Regions from separate parts of the Specibacter sp. RAF43 genome, predicted to be linked through region 2. Evidence: predicted binding sites of a transcription regulator. Region 2 holds the regulator's gene; the other holds the start of a gene.
What was found. The regulator LexA, encoded in region 2, represses DNA repair genes until DNA is damaged. The targets are predictions, from matches to a motif close to TCGAACANNTGTTCGA.

Region 1 (5,946 bases), on a different contig from region 2:
ATGCCGGCGACGGGGACATCCGTTGAAGGAGAAGTTAGGTCAGTCACGCAATAAGCCTAGCCCCGGAAAGCGCATGGCGCCGAACCAGTCCGGTTCATGAGATGGGCCGTGGCCGTCCAACCCCGCCGCATGCCCGGCAACCGGCGGCAACTAGTGGCAACGGCCGGCCCGACGGCGGGACACGGTCTCCCGGGCGACCCCACCGGCCGTCGCGGCCAAGGGGCGGAAGGGCGGTTCCGGCGGTGTCTACTGTGCGTCCGGGTGGCCGGTGCCCGCCGCACCGTCGTCGGCCGCGTCATCCCTGTCGGCCGCGGACGCGTCACCGGCGGAAGCGTTAGCCGCCTCGCCGGCCGGACCTTTTTCGGCGGCGGCGTCCGGTGCCGGCTCGACCACCGGAGGGCGGGGCTCCGCGGCCGCGCCGATGACGGTGACGGTACCCGGGGCGATCGTGGTGTCCGGGTCGACCCGGACGACCCGGACGACCTGGGCGGCCTTCTTCCCGGCATCCGGGGACTTTGCGGCCGACTTGCCCGCCTTTTCGGCCTTTTCGGCCGCAATCTTGTCCTTGACCGTGGTGGCGTAGGAGTCGACGTATTCCTGGCCGGAGAGGCGCATGAGTTCATACATGATCTCGTCGGTGACCGAGCGCTGGACAAAGCGGTCGTCCTGGAGCCCCTGGTAGCGGCTGAAGTCCATGGGTTCACCAAAAATGATGCCCAGGCGGCGGATGTTCGGGAGGCGGCGGCCGATTGGCTGTACCTTGTCGGTGCCGATCATCGCCACGGGGATCACGGGGACGTTGGCGGTCAGGACCAGTTTTGCCACGCCCACCTTGCCACGGTACAGCCGGCCGTCCGGGCTGCGGGTTCCCTCGGGGTAGATGCCCAGCAGGCCGCCGTCCTTGAGCACGTCAATCCCCGTTTGCAGGGAATTGGCGGAGGCCGCCCCTCCGGCGCGGTCCATGGGCAGCTGGTTTGTCACCTTGAAAAACAGGGCGATCAGCCGGCCCTTGAGGCCGCGGCCGGTGAAGTACTCAATCTTGGCCAGGAAGATCACCGGCCGCGGCACCATCAGCGGCATGAAGATCGAGTCCGAAAAGGACAGGTGATTGCTGGCCAGCACGGCCGGACCCTCCAGGGGGATGTTGTCCAGGCCCTTGGTCCAGGGACGGAACAAGATCTTCAAAACCGGCCCCAGGAAGATTTTTTTGAGCACCCAATAAATCACGGTCAAGTTCCTCTCTGGTGCCACCGGTTGCAGCCAAGCCTGGACGTGCGGATCCCCCGCGGGCGTCGTATCAACAGTAGTCTAGTGAGACACACGTCATGGGGGGACACGACGCCTGCCGCGGCAGTCCGCGGCAGGCTTTCATGGTGGCACGCAGCATCGGCGCAAACATAGGGAGGGCCCATGGCCTTGGCAGAAGCTTTCCGCGCGCCGGGGCATGGCGGCCTGGCGCGGGTTGGCGTGGCGGTCTGCCACGGGTTCACCGGCTCCCCCGTGAGCATGCGCTCCTGGTCGGAGTACCTGGCCGCCGAGGGATACGCCGTGAACATGCCGCTGCTGGCCGGGCACGGCACCACCTGGCAGGACCTCTCACGGACCCCGTGGGAACACTGGTACCGGGATTTCGAGGCCGCGTACCTGGAGCTGAGCGCCCGGTGCGACGCCGTATTCGTCGCCGGCCTGTCCATGGGCGGCGCGCTGGCGCTCCGGGTGGCGGCCCGACACCCGGTGGCGGGCATCGCCGTCGTCAATCCCGGCCTTACCTTCAACGACAACCGGGCGAAGTATGCCGGTCTCCTCAAATACGTGCTCCGGAGCGTGCCGGCCATTGGTGACGACATCAAGTTGCCTGGGGTCTCCGAGGAGGCTTACACGCGCACGCCGGTGGCGGCCGCGCATGAGCTCGCCAAGCTCTTCACCAATACCGTGGCACTGCTCCCCCAGATCACGGCCCCCGTCCTGCTGTTTCGCTCCACGGTGGACCATGTGGTACCGGATTCGAGCGTTGCGGTGATCCGGGCGAATATCGGGTCCGCGGATCTTCAGGTGGTGCCCCTGGAAAACAGCTACCATGTAGCCACCATGGACAATGACGCGGCACTGATTTTTTCCCAATCCAGCAATTTCTTCCGAAGGCATGCAGGTGTCCTCTAACCCCGGCCAGGACCAGCCCGCCACGGGCGGCAACAACGACGACGATGCGGTCTGGCTGGACCTCGTGGCCCGGCTCCAGGAACCGTCGGACGAGTTCCTCGAGTCGTCGCAGGACCCCGACGCATCAGCGCCGGGCAGCGGCTTGACCCCGGAGGGCACGGGTCCGGCGGGCACGTCTCCGGCGGGCAGGACTTCCGATGGCACGCCGACCGGCGACGCCGCTGCCGGGCAGCGTGCGGAATTTATCGACTTTGACCCGCTGGGTGTGTGGCGAAACCAGGCGGAGCCGGCACCCGCGGAGCCCCCATCCGGGCAGGGTTTTGACGATCAGTCCTTCGGCGGCCCCCGCGACTACGCTGGCGACGATGACGAGGACTCGTTTGTCCCGGCGGAGCCGCCCAGCCTCTCCGCCGCGGAGCCGGCCGTGCTGCTGGCGTGGATTGGTGCCGCAGGCGGTCCCATCTTCCTGGTTCTAGCTGCTATCTTTTGGCGCGGAATACCGCTGTTGGGCGTGATTGCCGTGGTGCTCGCCTTCCTGGTGGGGACCGGCTACCTGCTGTACCGGCTGCCCGCCAACCGGGACCACGACGACGGCGACGGCGCCGTCGTCTAGCTATGTTGGCCACGTACAACTAGCCGCGACGCCCGCGGCGTCAGCCGACGGGCGGTCGCCGCTGGGCGGCATGCCGAGTCCCTGGCCCTGTCACGTAGGGGACGTGGAGCCGGGCGCGTATAGAACATATGTTTGTACACAATCCTGAACTATCCATTGACACCGTTTTTGTGTTCTACGATAATGGTGGTATGAGCACCCCGGCCAATGATCCCGGAACCCCGGGCGGGAACGCCACCGAGCACGTGGCGGCGATCCTTACCGCACGGGCCGCCCTKCCCCCCATTGAGCCCTTCACCGCCGACGCCCCGGCCCTGGCGGGACTGCCGGCGTTCACCCCCGTCCCGGCCCCCGTGCCGGAACCGGCCTCCCGGGCCTCCGTGGCCCGGGGCGTCTACGACGCGGCCATCACCGCCCTGGCCGCGCTCAAGCGGCTCGAGGACGCGACCGCCGCCACCAAGGCCGCCCTGGTGGAYCGGCTGCTGGGCGCCGCCGCCGTGGAGGCCGCCGCCCTGGCCCTGGACCCCTGGCAGRCCGGGAAGGCCGAGGCCTCCGCGAAGGCCGAACTGGCCCTGACCCTGGCCATCCCGGCCCGCACCGCCGCCGCCCTGGCCGACCGGGCCCGGGAGCTGATCCAAGACCACCCGGGAGCCCGGGCCGCCCTGGCCGCCGGGGAGCTCTCCTGGCGGCACGCGGTGACGATCCTCGAGGAAACCGCCACCCTCACCGASACRCCCGCCASCACCRCCGCGGACCGCCAGGTCTTCGAGGCCCGGCTGCTGCGCCTGGCCCCGGGCACCACGGCCGCCGTGTTCGCCGCCCAGGCCCGGCGCCTGCGCGAGGGCACCCACCCCGAAACCCTGCCCGCACGCACCCGCCGCGCCTACCTGACACGAGACATGACCCTGGAACCGGGCCACGACGGCATGTCCTGGCTGACCCTGCACCTGCCCGCCCCCGCCGCCGAGGGCATCTGGGTCCACTGCACCCGCACCGCCCGCAGCCTGCAGGGCGCCCACGAAAACCGCACCCTGACCCAACTGCGCCTCGACACCGCCACCACCCTCCTGCTCGGCCACCACCCCCTCAGCACGACCGCGACCACGCCCGCCGGTGACGCGGCCAAGGACCGGTCCGGCACCACCGGTAATGCCGGCGGTGGCAGGACCGCCCCCACGGCCGGAAATGCCGCCGGCACGGTCAGCGTGCTGGCCGGAACCGCCGGCGGGACGGTCACCGTGGTGGACGGGGAGCCGCCGTGGGCCCACACCGGTGCCCGCCGCGCCGGTGACGCCGGCGAGGCTACCCCCGCCACCGTCGCCACGGCCGGTCCCGCCGCTGCCGCCAGTGCCGCCCGTGCTGACCGGTCCGGCGGTGATGACCGGGCGGGGGCGCCGATCGCCGGTGTGCTCTGCGGGGACGGGTCAGGTTATGTTGACGGGCTCGTGGACGGGATCCCGGAAGAGCCCCTGCGCGAGTACCTGGAGCAGCTGGAGAAGGTCCGGGCCGGGATGGCCGTCACCGAGCCGCCGCTGCCGGCCGCCCAGATCCTGGTCACCGTCCCGCTGCTGGCCCTGGTCGGAGCCACGAACCAGCCCGCCGAACTGGCCGGCTACGGGCCCATCCCGGAAACCCTCGCCCGCACGCTCCTGGCCAACGCCGCAACCTTCCTGCGCGTGGCCACCGACCCCCTCACCGACGAACCACTGAACCTGGCCCCCACCCGCTACCGGCTCCGGGCAGCGGACCGGGCCCTGCTGCGGGCAATGGCCGGCAGCTGCTACTGGCCCAACTGCACCAACCCCGTCCTGGATACCGAAACCGACCACCTCACCGCCTGGGAACACGGCGGTCGATCCACCCCCGCCAACCAACGCCCGGCCTGCACCCTCCACCACGCCCTGCGCCACTTCAAGGACGACAAGGACCGCCACGGCCGCCCCCGCCGCCAGAAGGACCCCGCCCGGGCCGGCATCAAGCTCCGCGGCTGGACACCCCGCCTCACCCCCGACGGACGAGTCGGCTGGAAAGCCCCCTCCGGCCGCTACCATCCCCCCGCCCCCCGGGACACCCCGCCACCGGCCTACCCCAAACCGGTCAAAAAATACCTCACCAACGCCCTCAACCACCCCCAAGCCCAAAGCCACCAACGGGCCGCCACGCCGCCGGCACTGACCACCCCGGCACTGACCACCCCGCCCAGCTACCTCGAAGAACTCCTCATCGACTACCAGCCACCCCACACAGCCTGACCCACCCGAAGAGCCAGCGGCCGCCCCTCAAGGCGGCCCGGCAGCCCGGCGGCGCAGCGCAAGTCCTAAGCACAAGTCCTAGTAGCCGCGTTCTGACGTCTTGCGCCCGCGCCGCACGCCGAGCCGTTTGGGTTGCCTGACCCGGGAAAGGTCGGCGGCCCCGATCAGCCCGGCGGAGGGGCCAAGTTCCGCCCCGACGATGCGCGCCTCCGTCCGGAAGCCGCGTCCGGTCAGGTTCTTGGCATAGGCGCGCTTGGCGGGTTCGAGCAGGAGATCGCCGGCCTCGGAGAGCCCTCCGCCGATGACAAACAGGGCGGGATCCAAGGCCGCGGCGAGGTTGGCGATGCCCAGCCCCAGCCAGTCCCCCACCTCCTCCACCAGCTCCCGCGACGTCGGTTCGCCGCGCAGCGCCAGTTCGGTGACGAGAGATCCGGTGATGTCTTTGGCCCGGCCGTGGACGGCAGCAAGCAGCTCGGCGGCCATGGGTGACTTGGCCCGGGCCAGCTCCCGCGCCTCACGGCCCAGGGCATTGCCCGACGCATACTGCTCCCAGCAGCCACGGTTGCCGCATTCGCAGCGGTGCCCGCCGGGCATGATGATCTGGTGGCCAAACTCACCGGCCAGCCCGAAACTACCACGCTCGACGCGGCCGTCCATCACAATGGCCCCGCCGATCCCCGTGCCCAGGGTCAGGCAGACCAGGCGGTCGTGACCGCGACCGGCACCAAACCGCCATTCGGCCCAGCCGGCGGCATCGGCGTCGTTGGCCAGGGTCACCGGACGGCCCAGCAGGCTTTCGAGGTTCTTGCGCAACGGCTCATGCCGCCAGGCCAGGTGCGGGCTGAACATGACCGTGCCGGAGTCCAGGTCCATCCAGCCGGCCGCCCCGATGCCCACGCTGCGGATATCATGCCGGCCGCC
Region 2 (5,946 bases):
CTGAATACCCATAGTTCTGCCAGATTAGTGGGGAATGGCGCCGTTGGGTATCTAGGCCCGCCTTAGGTCCCGCCCCACCGCGCCGCCCGTGTGGCGTTATCCACAGCCGGACGGACAAAGGTGTGTCTGTCGGTGCCCGGGACTACGATTGAGGTAATCGCTAATAAGGAGAATATGTCCAACGCATCCGCACCTCACGGTTCCGCCGGGAACACTGTGCCCGCCGGCAATTCCGCGGGAAAGTCCCGCCCGGACCTCTCCGTGGACGAGATTGAGGCCGTGATCGACCGTATCCTGGCCAAGGACGCGGCGGCCGCGCGGGCCGTGCATGTTGACGAGCGCCTCGACGCGGAGGACCCCCAGTCCGGGACCGCCGCGGCCCATCCCTTCAGCGGCCGGGCGCAGGCCCTGTCCGCCCTCTCCCAGCCGCACAGCAGCGTCGACGGCGATCAATCGGAACTGGCGGCACGCCATGCCCTGCGCCGCACCGCCGGGCTGTCCACGGAACTGGAAGACGTCACCGAGGTCGAGTACCGGCAGCTGCGGCTCGAACGCGTCGTGCTGGCCGGACTCTGGACGGAGGGCACCATGGCCGACGCCGAGAATTCCCTGCGGGAATTGGCGGCCCTGGCCGAAACCGCCGGCTCCGAGGTCCTTGACGGGCTCGTCCAGCGCCGGGCCAAGCCGGACCCCGCCACGTACCTGGGATCCGGCAAGGCCCAGGAGCTCAAGGACATCGTCCAGGCCACGGGGGCCGACACCGTGATCATTGACGGTGAACTGGCCCCCTCCCAGCGCCGTACGCTGGAGGACGTCGTCCAGGTCAAGGTCATCGACCGGACCGCCCTGATCCTGGACATCTTCGCCCAGCACGCACAGTCGCGCGAAGGCAAGGCCCAGGTCGAGCTGGCCCAGATGGAATACCTGCTCCCGCGCCTGCGCGGGTGGGGCGAATCCATGTCCCGTCAGGCCGGCGGCCGGGTCGGAACCGCCGGCGGCGGCATCGGCTCCCGCGGCCCCGGCGAAACGAAGATGGAACTGGACCGCCGTAAGATCCGCACCCGCATGGCCAAACTGCGCCGGGAGATCGCCGCGATGAAGCCGGCCCGGGAGACCAAGCGCGCCAACCGCCGTCGCAATGCGGTGCCGTCCGTGGCCATCGCCGGCTACACCAACGCCGGCAAGTCGTCGCTGCTCAACCGGCTCACCGATGCCGGCGTCCTGGTGGAAAACGCCCTCTTTGCCACGCTTGATCCCACCGTGCGCAAGACCGAGACGGACGACGGCCTGGGCTACACGCTGGTCGATACGGTCGGCTTCGTCCGGTCCCTGCCCACCCAGCTGGTGGAGGCCTTCCGTTCCACGCTCGAGGAGGTCGCCGACGCCGATCTCATCTTGCACATCGTGGACGCCGCGCACCCGGACCCCGAAGGCCAGATCGCCGCCGTCCGGACGGTCATCGCCGAGGTCGGCGCCCGCGAAATCCCCGAGATCATCGTGTTGAACAAGTCGGACATCGCCGATCCCTTCGTGGTGGAGCGGCTGCGGCAGCGCGAGCACAACACCGTGGTCGTCTCCGCCCGCACCGGCGCCGGCATGGAGGAGCTGCTGGCCGCCATCAGCCACTCGATTCCCCGCCCCAGCCTGGAACTGACACTGCTGGTGCCCTACGACCGCGGCGACGTGCTGAACCGGCTGCACCGCAGCGATGCCGAGATCGTCAGCCTGGACCACGGCGCCGCGGGAACCATTGCCGTGGTGAAGGTGCGCGAGGACCTGGCCGCCGAGATGGCGCCCTTTGTCCAGCATGAGTGAGGCCGTCCGCCAGGAGAGGGTGGACACCGTCTCGCTCGGCGGTCGGGCCCTGGAGCTCCTCGACCACGCCGTGGAGGCCATGGGTGGACAGCGCCGCGACGGTCAGCAGGAGATGGTCCGGCGCGTGGTGGCCGCCATCGAGTCCGGGGACCACCTGCTGGTGCAGGCCGGCACCGGGACCGGCAAGTCCCTGGCGTACCTGATCCCGTTGATCGTGCATGCACTGGAGAGCGAGAAGCCCTCCGTCGTGGCCACCGCCACGCTGGCCCTGCAAGCCCAGATTGTCGGCCGGGACGTGCCCCGCCTGCTCGCGGCGATCGGGCCGCTGCTGCCCCGGCCCATCGACGTCGCCCTCGTCAAGGGCCGCAGCAACTACGTGTGCAAGCACAAGCTCGGCGGCGGGTTCCCCACCGAGGAATCCACCGAAGGGGCGCTGTTCAGCCTGGGTGAGGACACCAGCGTGGTCCATCTACCCGGCGCCAAGGCCGGCCCGTCCTCCGCGATGGGGCGCGAGGTGGTCCGGCTCCGCGAGTGGGCCGAGGAAACGGCCACCGGCGACCGCGACGAACTCACGCCCGGCGTCACGGACAAGGCGTGGCGACAGGTGTCCGTGACCTCCATGGAATGCCTGGGCGCGCAAAAGTGCCCCCTCGCGGAGGTCTGCTTCTCCGAGCTGGCCCGGGCCCGCGGCGGCCAGGCCGACATCGTCGTCACCAACCACGCCATGCTGGCCATCAGCGCCTTTGAGGGCATCGCCGTGCTGCCCGACTACGACATCGTGGTGATTGACGAGGCCCACGAACTCCAGGACCGGGTGACCGGTGCGGTGACCGGCCAGCTGTCCGTCCAAATGGTCCAGGTCGCCGCCTCCAGCGCGCGCAAACACACCGGCATTTCCGTTGAGGCGCTGCACGCCGCCGCCACGGCCCTGGACTTCGCCTTTGCCGGCACCCCCACCGGCCTGCTGCCCAACGGCCTCGGCGCAGAACACACCGCCGCCGTCGAACAGGTCAGGGACGCCGCACGTGTGGCGCTCTCCGATTCCAAACCCGAAGGCAACGCCGCCGCGGACGGCGGCCGCTCCATCGCCCGGTCCCGGCTGAACCTGGTCTTCGACCTCTGCGAGCGGCTCCTGGATGCACGGGACGCCCGCGAGGTCGTGTGGACGTCCCGCCAGGGCACGTTCACCCCGGGCCGGGGCTACCAAAAGGCCGACGACGCCGAGCCGCCGGTCATCAACATCGCCCCGCTGAGCGTGGCCGGCAAGCTCCGGGAGGGGCTTTTCGCCGACCACACCGTGGTGCTGACCTCCGCCACCTTGGCCATCGGGGATTCCTTCACGCCCACCGCCGGCGGGCTGGGGCTGTTGGGCGCCAACGCGCCCGCCTGGACCGGGGCCGACGTCGGCTCCCCCTTCGACTACACGAAACAGGGCATGCTGTACGTGGCCGCCCATCTGCAAAAGCCCGGGTTCGGCACCTCTCCGGAACAGCTCGCGGAGCTCGCCGCGCTCATCACGGCGGCCGGCGGCGGAACGCTGGCCTTGTTCTCCTCCCGGCGCGCGGCCGAGGACGCGGCCGAAAAGCTGCGCAAGAGCCTGTCGGTGAAGATCCTGTGCCAGGGGGATTCCTCCATGGCGGCCCTGATCAAGGAGTTTGCCGAGGAGGCGGACACGTGCCTGTTCGGGACCATGTCCCTGTGGCAGGGTGTCGACGTGCAGGGAGCGTCCTGCCGGCTGGTGGTGATCGACAGGATTCCCTTCCCGCGCCCCGACGACCCGCTGGTGACCGCCCGGGCCAGGGCCGTGGCCCAAAACGGCGGCGACGGCTTCATCGCCGTCTCGGCCACGCATGCGGCCGTCCGCCTGGCCCAGGGCGTGGGACGGCTGATCCGCTCCAGCACGGACCGGGGGGTGGTGGCCGTGCTGGACTCCCGCCTGGCCAATGCCGGCTACGGCGGCTTCCTGCGCGCCGCGCTGCCCCCGTTCTGGTCCACCCGGGACCGCTCCGTGGCGCTGGCCGCCCTCCAACGGCTCTCCGGCCGGTAACCCGTCCGGCGGCGAAGACGCCGGCCGGAACAGATCCGCCACACACGACAAGGCGCCCCGGTCCGATGACGGGGGCGCCTGTGCGGGGGCAGCCTAGAGGCTGCGCAGGACCGAGACCACTTTGCCCATCACGGTCGCGCTGTCGCCGAGGATGGGCTCATAACGGGTGTTTTGCGGCAGCAGCCACGTGTGGCCGTCGCGCTGGCGGAACGTCTTGACCGTGGCCTCGTCGTCCAGCAGGGCGGCCACGATTTCCCCGTTGTTCGCCGTGTTTTGCCGGCGCACCACCACCCAGTCACCGTCGCAGATGGCCGCGTCGATCATGGAGTCCCCGGCCACCTTCAACATGAACAGCTCCCCGCTGCCCACGATCTGGCGCGGCAGCGGCATGATGTCATCGACCATCTGGTCTGCCAGGATGGGCCCGCCGGCGGCAATCCGTCCCACCAGCGGAACAAACGCCGTGTCCGAGGAACTGCTCAGCTGGGCAAAGTTCAGGCCGTTCGAACTGCGCACACGCTCCGGGGAGTCGACCCCTTCGATCTCCACCACCCCATTGTCCAGGACCAGCGGGATGAGCACCTCCATGGCGCGGGGCCGCTTGGGATCCCTGCGCAGGTAGCCGTGGCGTTCCAACTGGGTCAGCTGGTGCGTGACGCTGGACAAGCTCGCCAGGCCCACGTCGTCGCCGATTTCACGCATCGAGGGCGGGTAGCCCTTGTCGGCAATGGACCGTTGGATGCACTCAAGAATCTTCTTTTGTCGGACCGTCAACCCCTTCATTCCGGCCCTGCTGGGGGCCTGGGGGATGCGATGCGACGGTTCTGCTGGCGCCATTGTCGTCGTCCTTTCCTGGATGCAATCGAATAATGTCAGTGCCTGCTGGTGGACTGCCCTTATGTTGCGAATCCTCCTCCTAGATTAAGCCAAAAATGGACGAATTTCAAACATTTGTTCTATCGAGTCTTGGCAACAGTAGTCAATAGATGCTAAAACTAGAGAACACACGTTAGAACATCTGTTCTATCGAACATGTTGAGCATGGAAGTTCGCCCGGGCGTGGGATCCGCAGGGATCGCGGTTCGGGATGAATCTCCATTGTGTGAAAGGAAACGAAGTCATGAGCGCATTGATGATTTCCATTGCCGGTCCTTCCCAACCCGTGCGGGTCGCCCCGTCGGCCGCGCCCCGCCGGCCCCAGGCGTCGGCCGCGTTCCGCCGGCCCCAGGCGTCGGCCGCGCTCCGCTGGCCCCAGGCGTCGGCCGCGCTCCGGCTGACCCGCCGCGGCCGCCTGGTGTTCCTGGGCATCCCGGCGCTTCTCACGGCCGCCGTCGTGGCCCTCGTCGCGCTGGCCCTCCTGCTGGGAACCGTCGCCAGCCCGGCCAATGCCGCCGTGACCGGAACCCGGGTCAACCTGGCCGACTACGCCTCCACCGTCACGGTCCTCCAGGGTGAGAGTCTCTGGTCCCTCGCCGCGGCCAGCGATCCCGGCCGCGACGTCCGGGCCGTGGTCAGCGAGATTGTGGCCCTGAACGGCCTGAGCACCGGGGTCATCCAGGCCGGACAGCAGCTCTACGTGCCACGCCCCAAATAGCGGTGCCCCATAGCGGCGCCCCACGGCCGCGGGCAGGCTGATGTGACGAAGACGGCCGGCCCGCGGGCCGTCACAAGTTCGGAACTTTGCCCGGCTCCACTTAAACTGGTGGCATGGATCAGTTTGAACGTCTCAGCCAGCTACCCCTCCGCGACGATCTTCGCGGTCAGCACCCCTACGGTGCCCCCCAACTGGACGTCCCCATCCTGCTCAACGTCAATGAAAATACCTTCGGGGTGCCCCTGGACGCCCGGGAGGCGATCCTGAAGGCCGTCGCCAACGAACTTGACGGACTCAACCGCTACCCGGACCGCGAATTCACCGAGCTTCGCCGCGCCCTGGCCGCATATCTTGGCCACGACCTCACCGAGGAGAACATCTGGGCTGCCAACGGCTCCAATGAGGTTCTCCAACAGCTCCTGCAGGCCTTCGGCGGGCCGGGCCGCCGGGCCATCGGCTTCCCGCCCACCTATTCGATGTACCCGCTGCT

Region 1: AB4Y80_RS13335 (DUF222 domain-containing protein) is a predicted target of LexA. The motif match lies at 2,894-2,909, and genes of this name have one in related genera.

What each region holds. Positions count from the first base shown of each region.
Region 1 covers NZ_JBFREA010000024.1:59,644-65,589, reverse strand. Annotated here, with positions in the region: gene AB4Y80_RS13355 (class II 3-deoxy-7-phosphoheptulonate synthase) at 1-47, opposite strand, end outside; partial or broken gene AB4Y80_RS13350 (lysophospholipid acyltransferase family protein) at 526-1,227, opposite strand; gene AB4Y80_RS13345 (alpha/beta hydrolase) at 1,411-2,160, shown strand; gene AB4Y80_RS13340 (hypothetical protein) at 2,150-2,773, shown strand; gene AB4Y80_RS13335 (DUF222 domain-containing protein) at 2,965-5,025, shown strand; gene AB4Y80_RS13330 (ROK family glucokinase) at 5,104-5,946, opposite strand, start outside.
Region 2 covers NZ_JBFREA010000018.1:21,876-27,821, reverse strand. Annotated here, with positions in the region: gene hflX (GTPase HflX) at 175-1,815, shown strand; gene AB4Y80_RS11170 (ATP-dependent DNA helicase) at 1,808-3,862, shown strand; gene lexA (transcriptional repressor LexA) at 3,956-4,699, opposite strand; gene AB4Y80_RS11160 (LysM peptidoglycan-binding domain-containing protein) at 4,983-5,456, shown strand; gene AB4Y80_RS11155 (histidinol-phosphate transaminase) at 5,570-5,946, shown strand, end outside.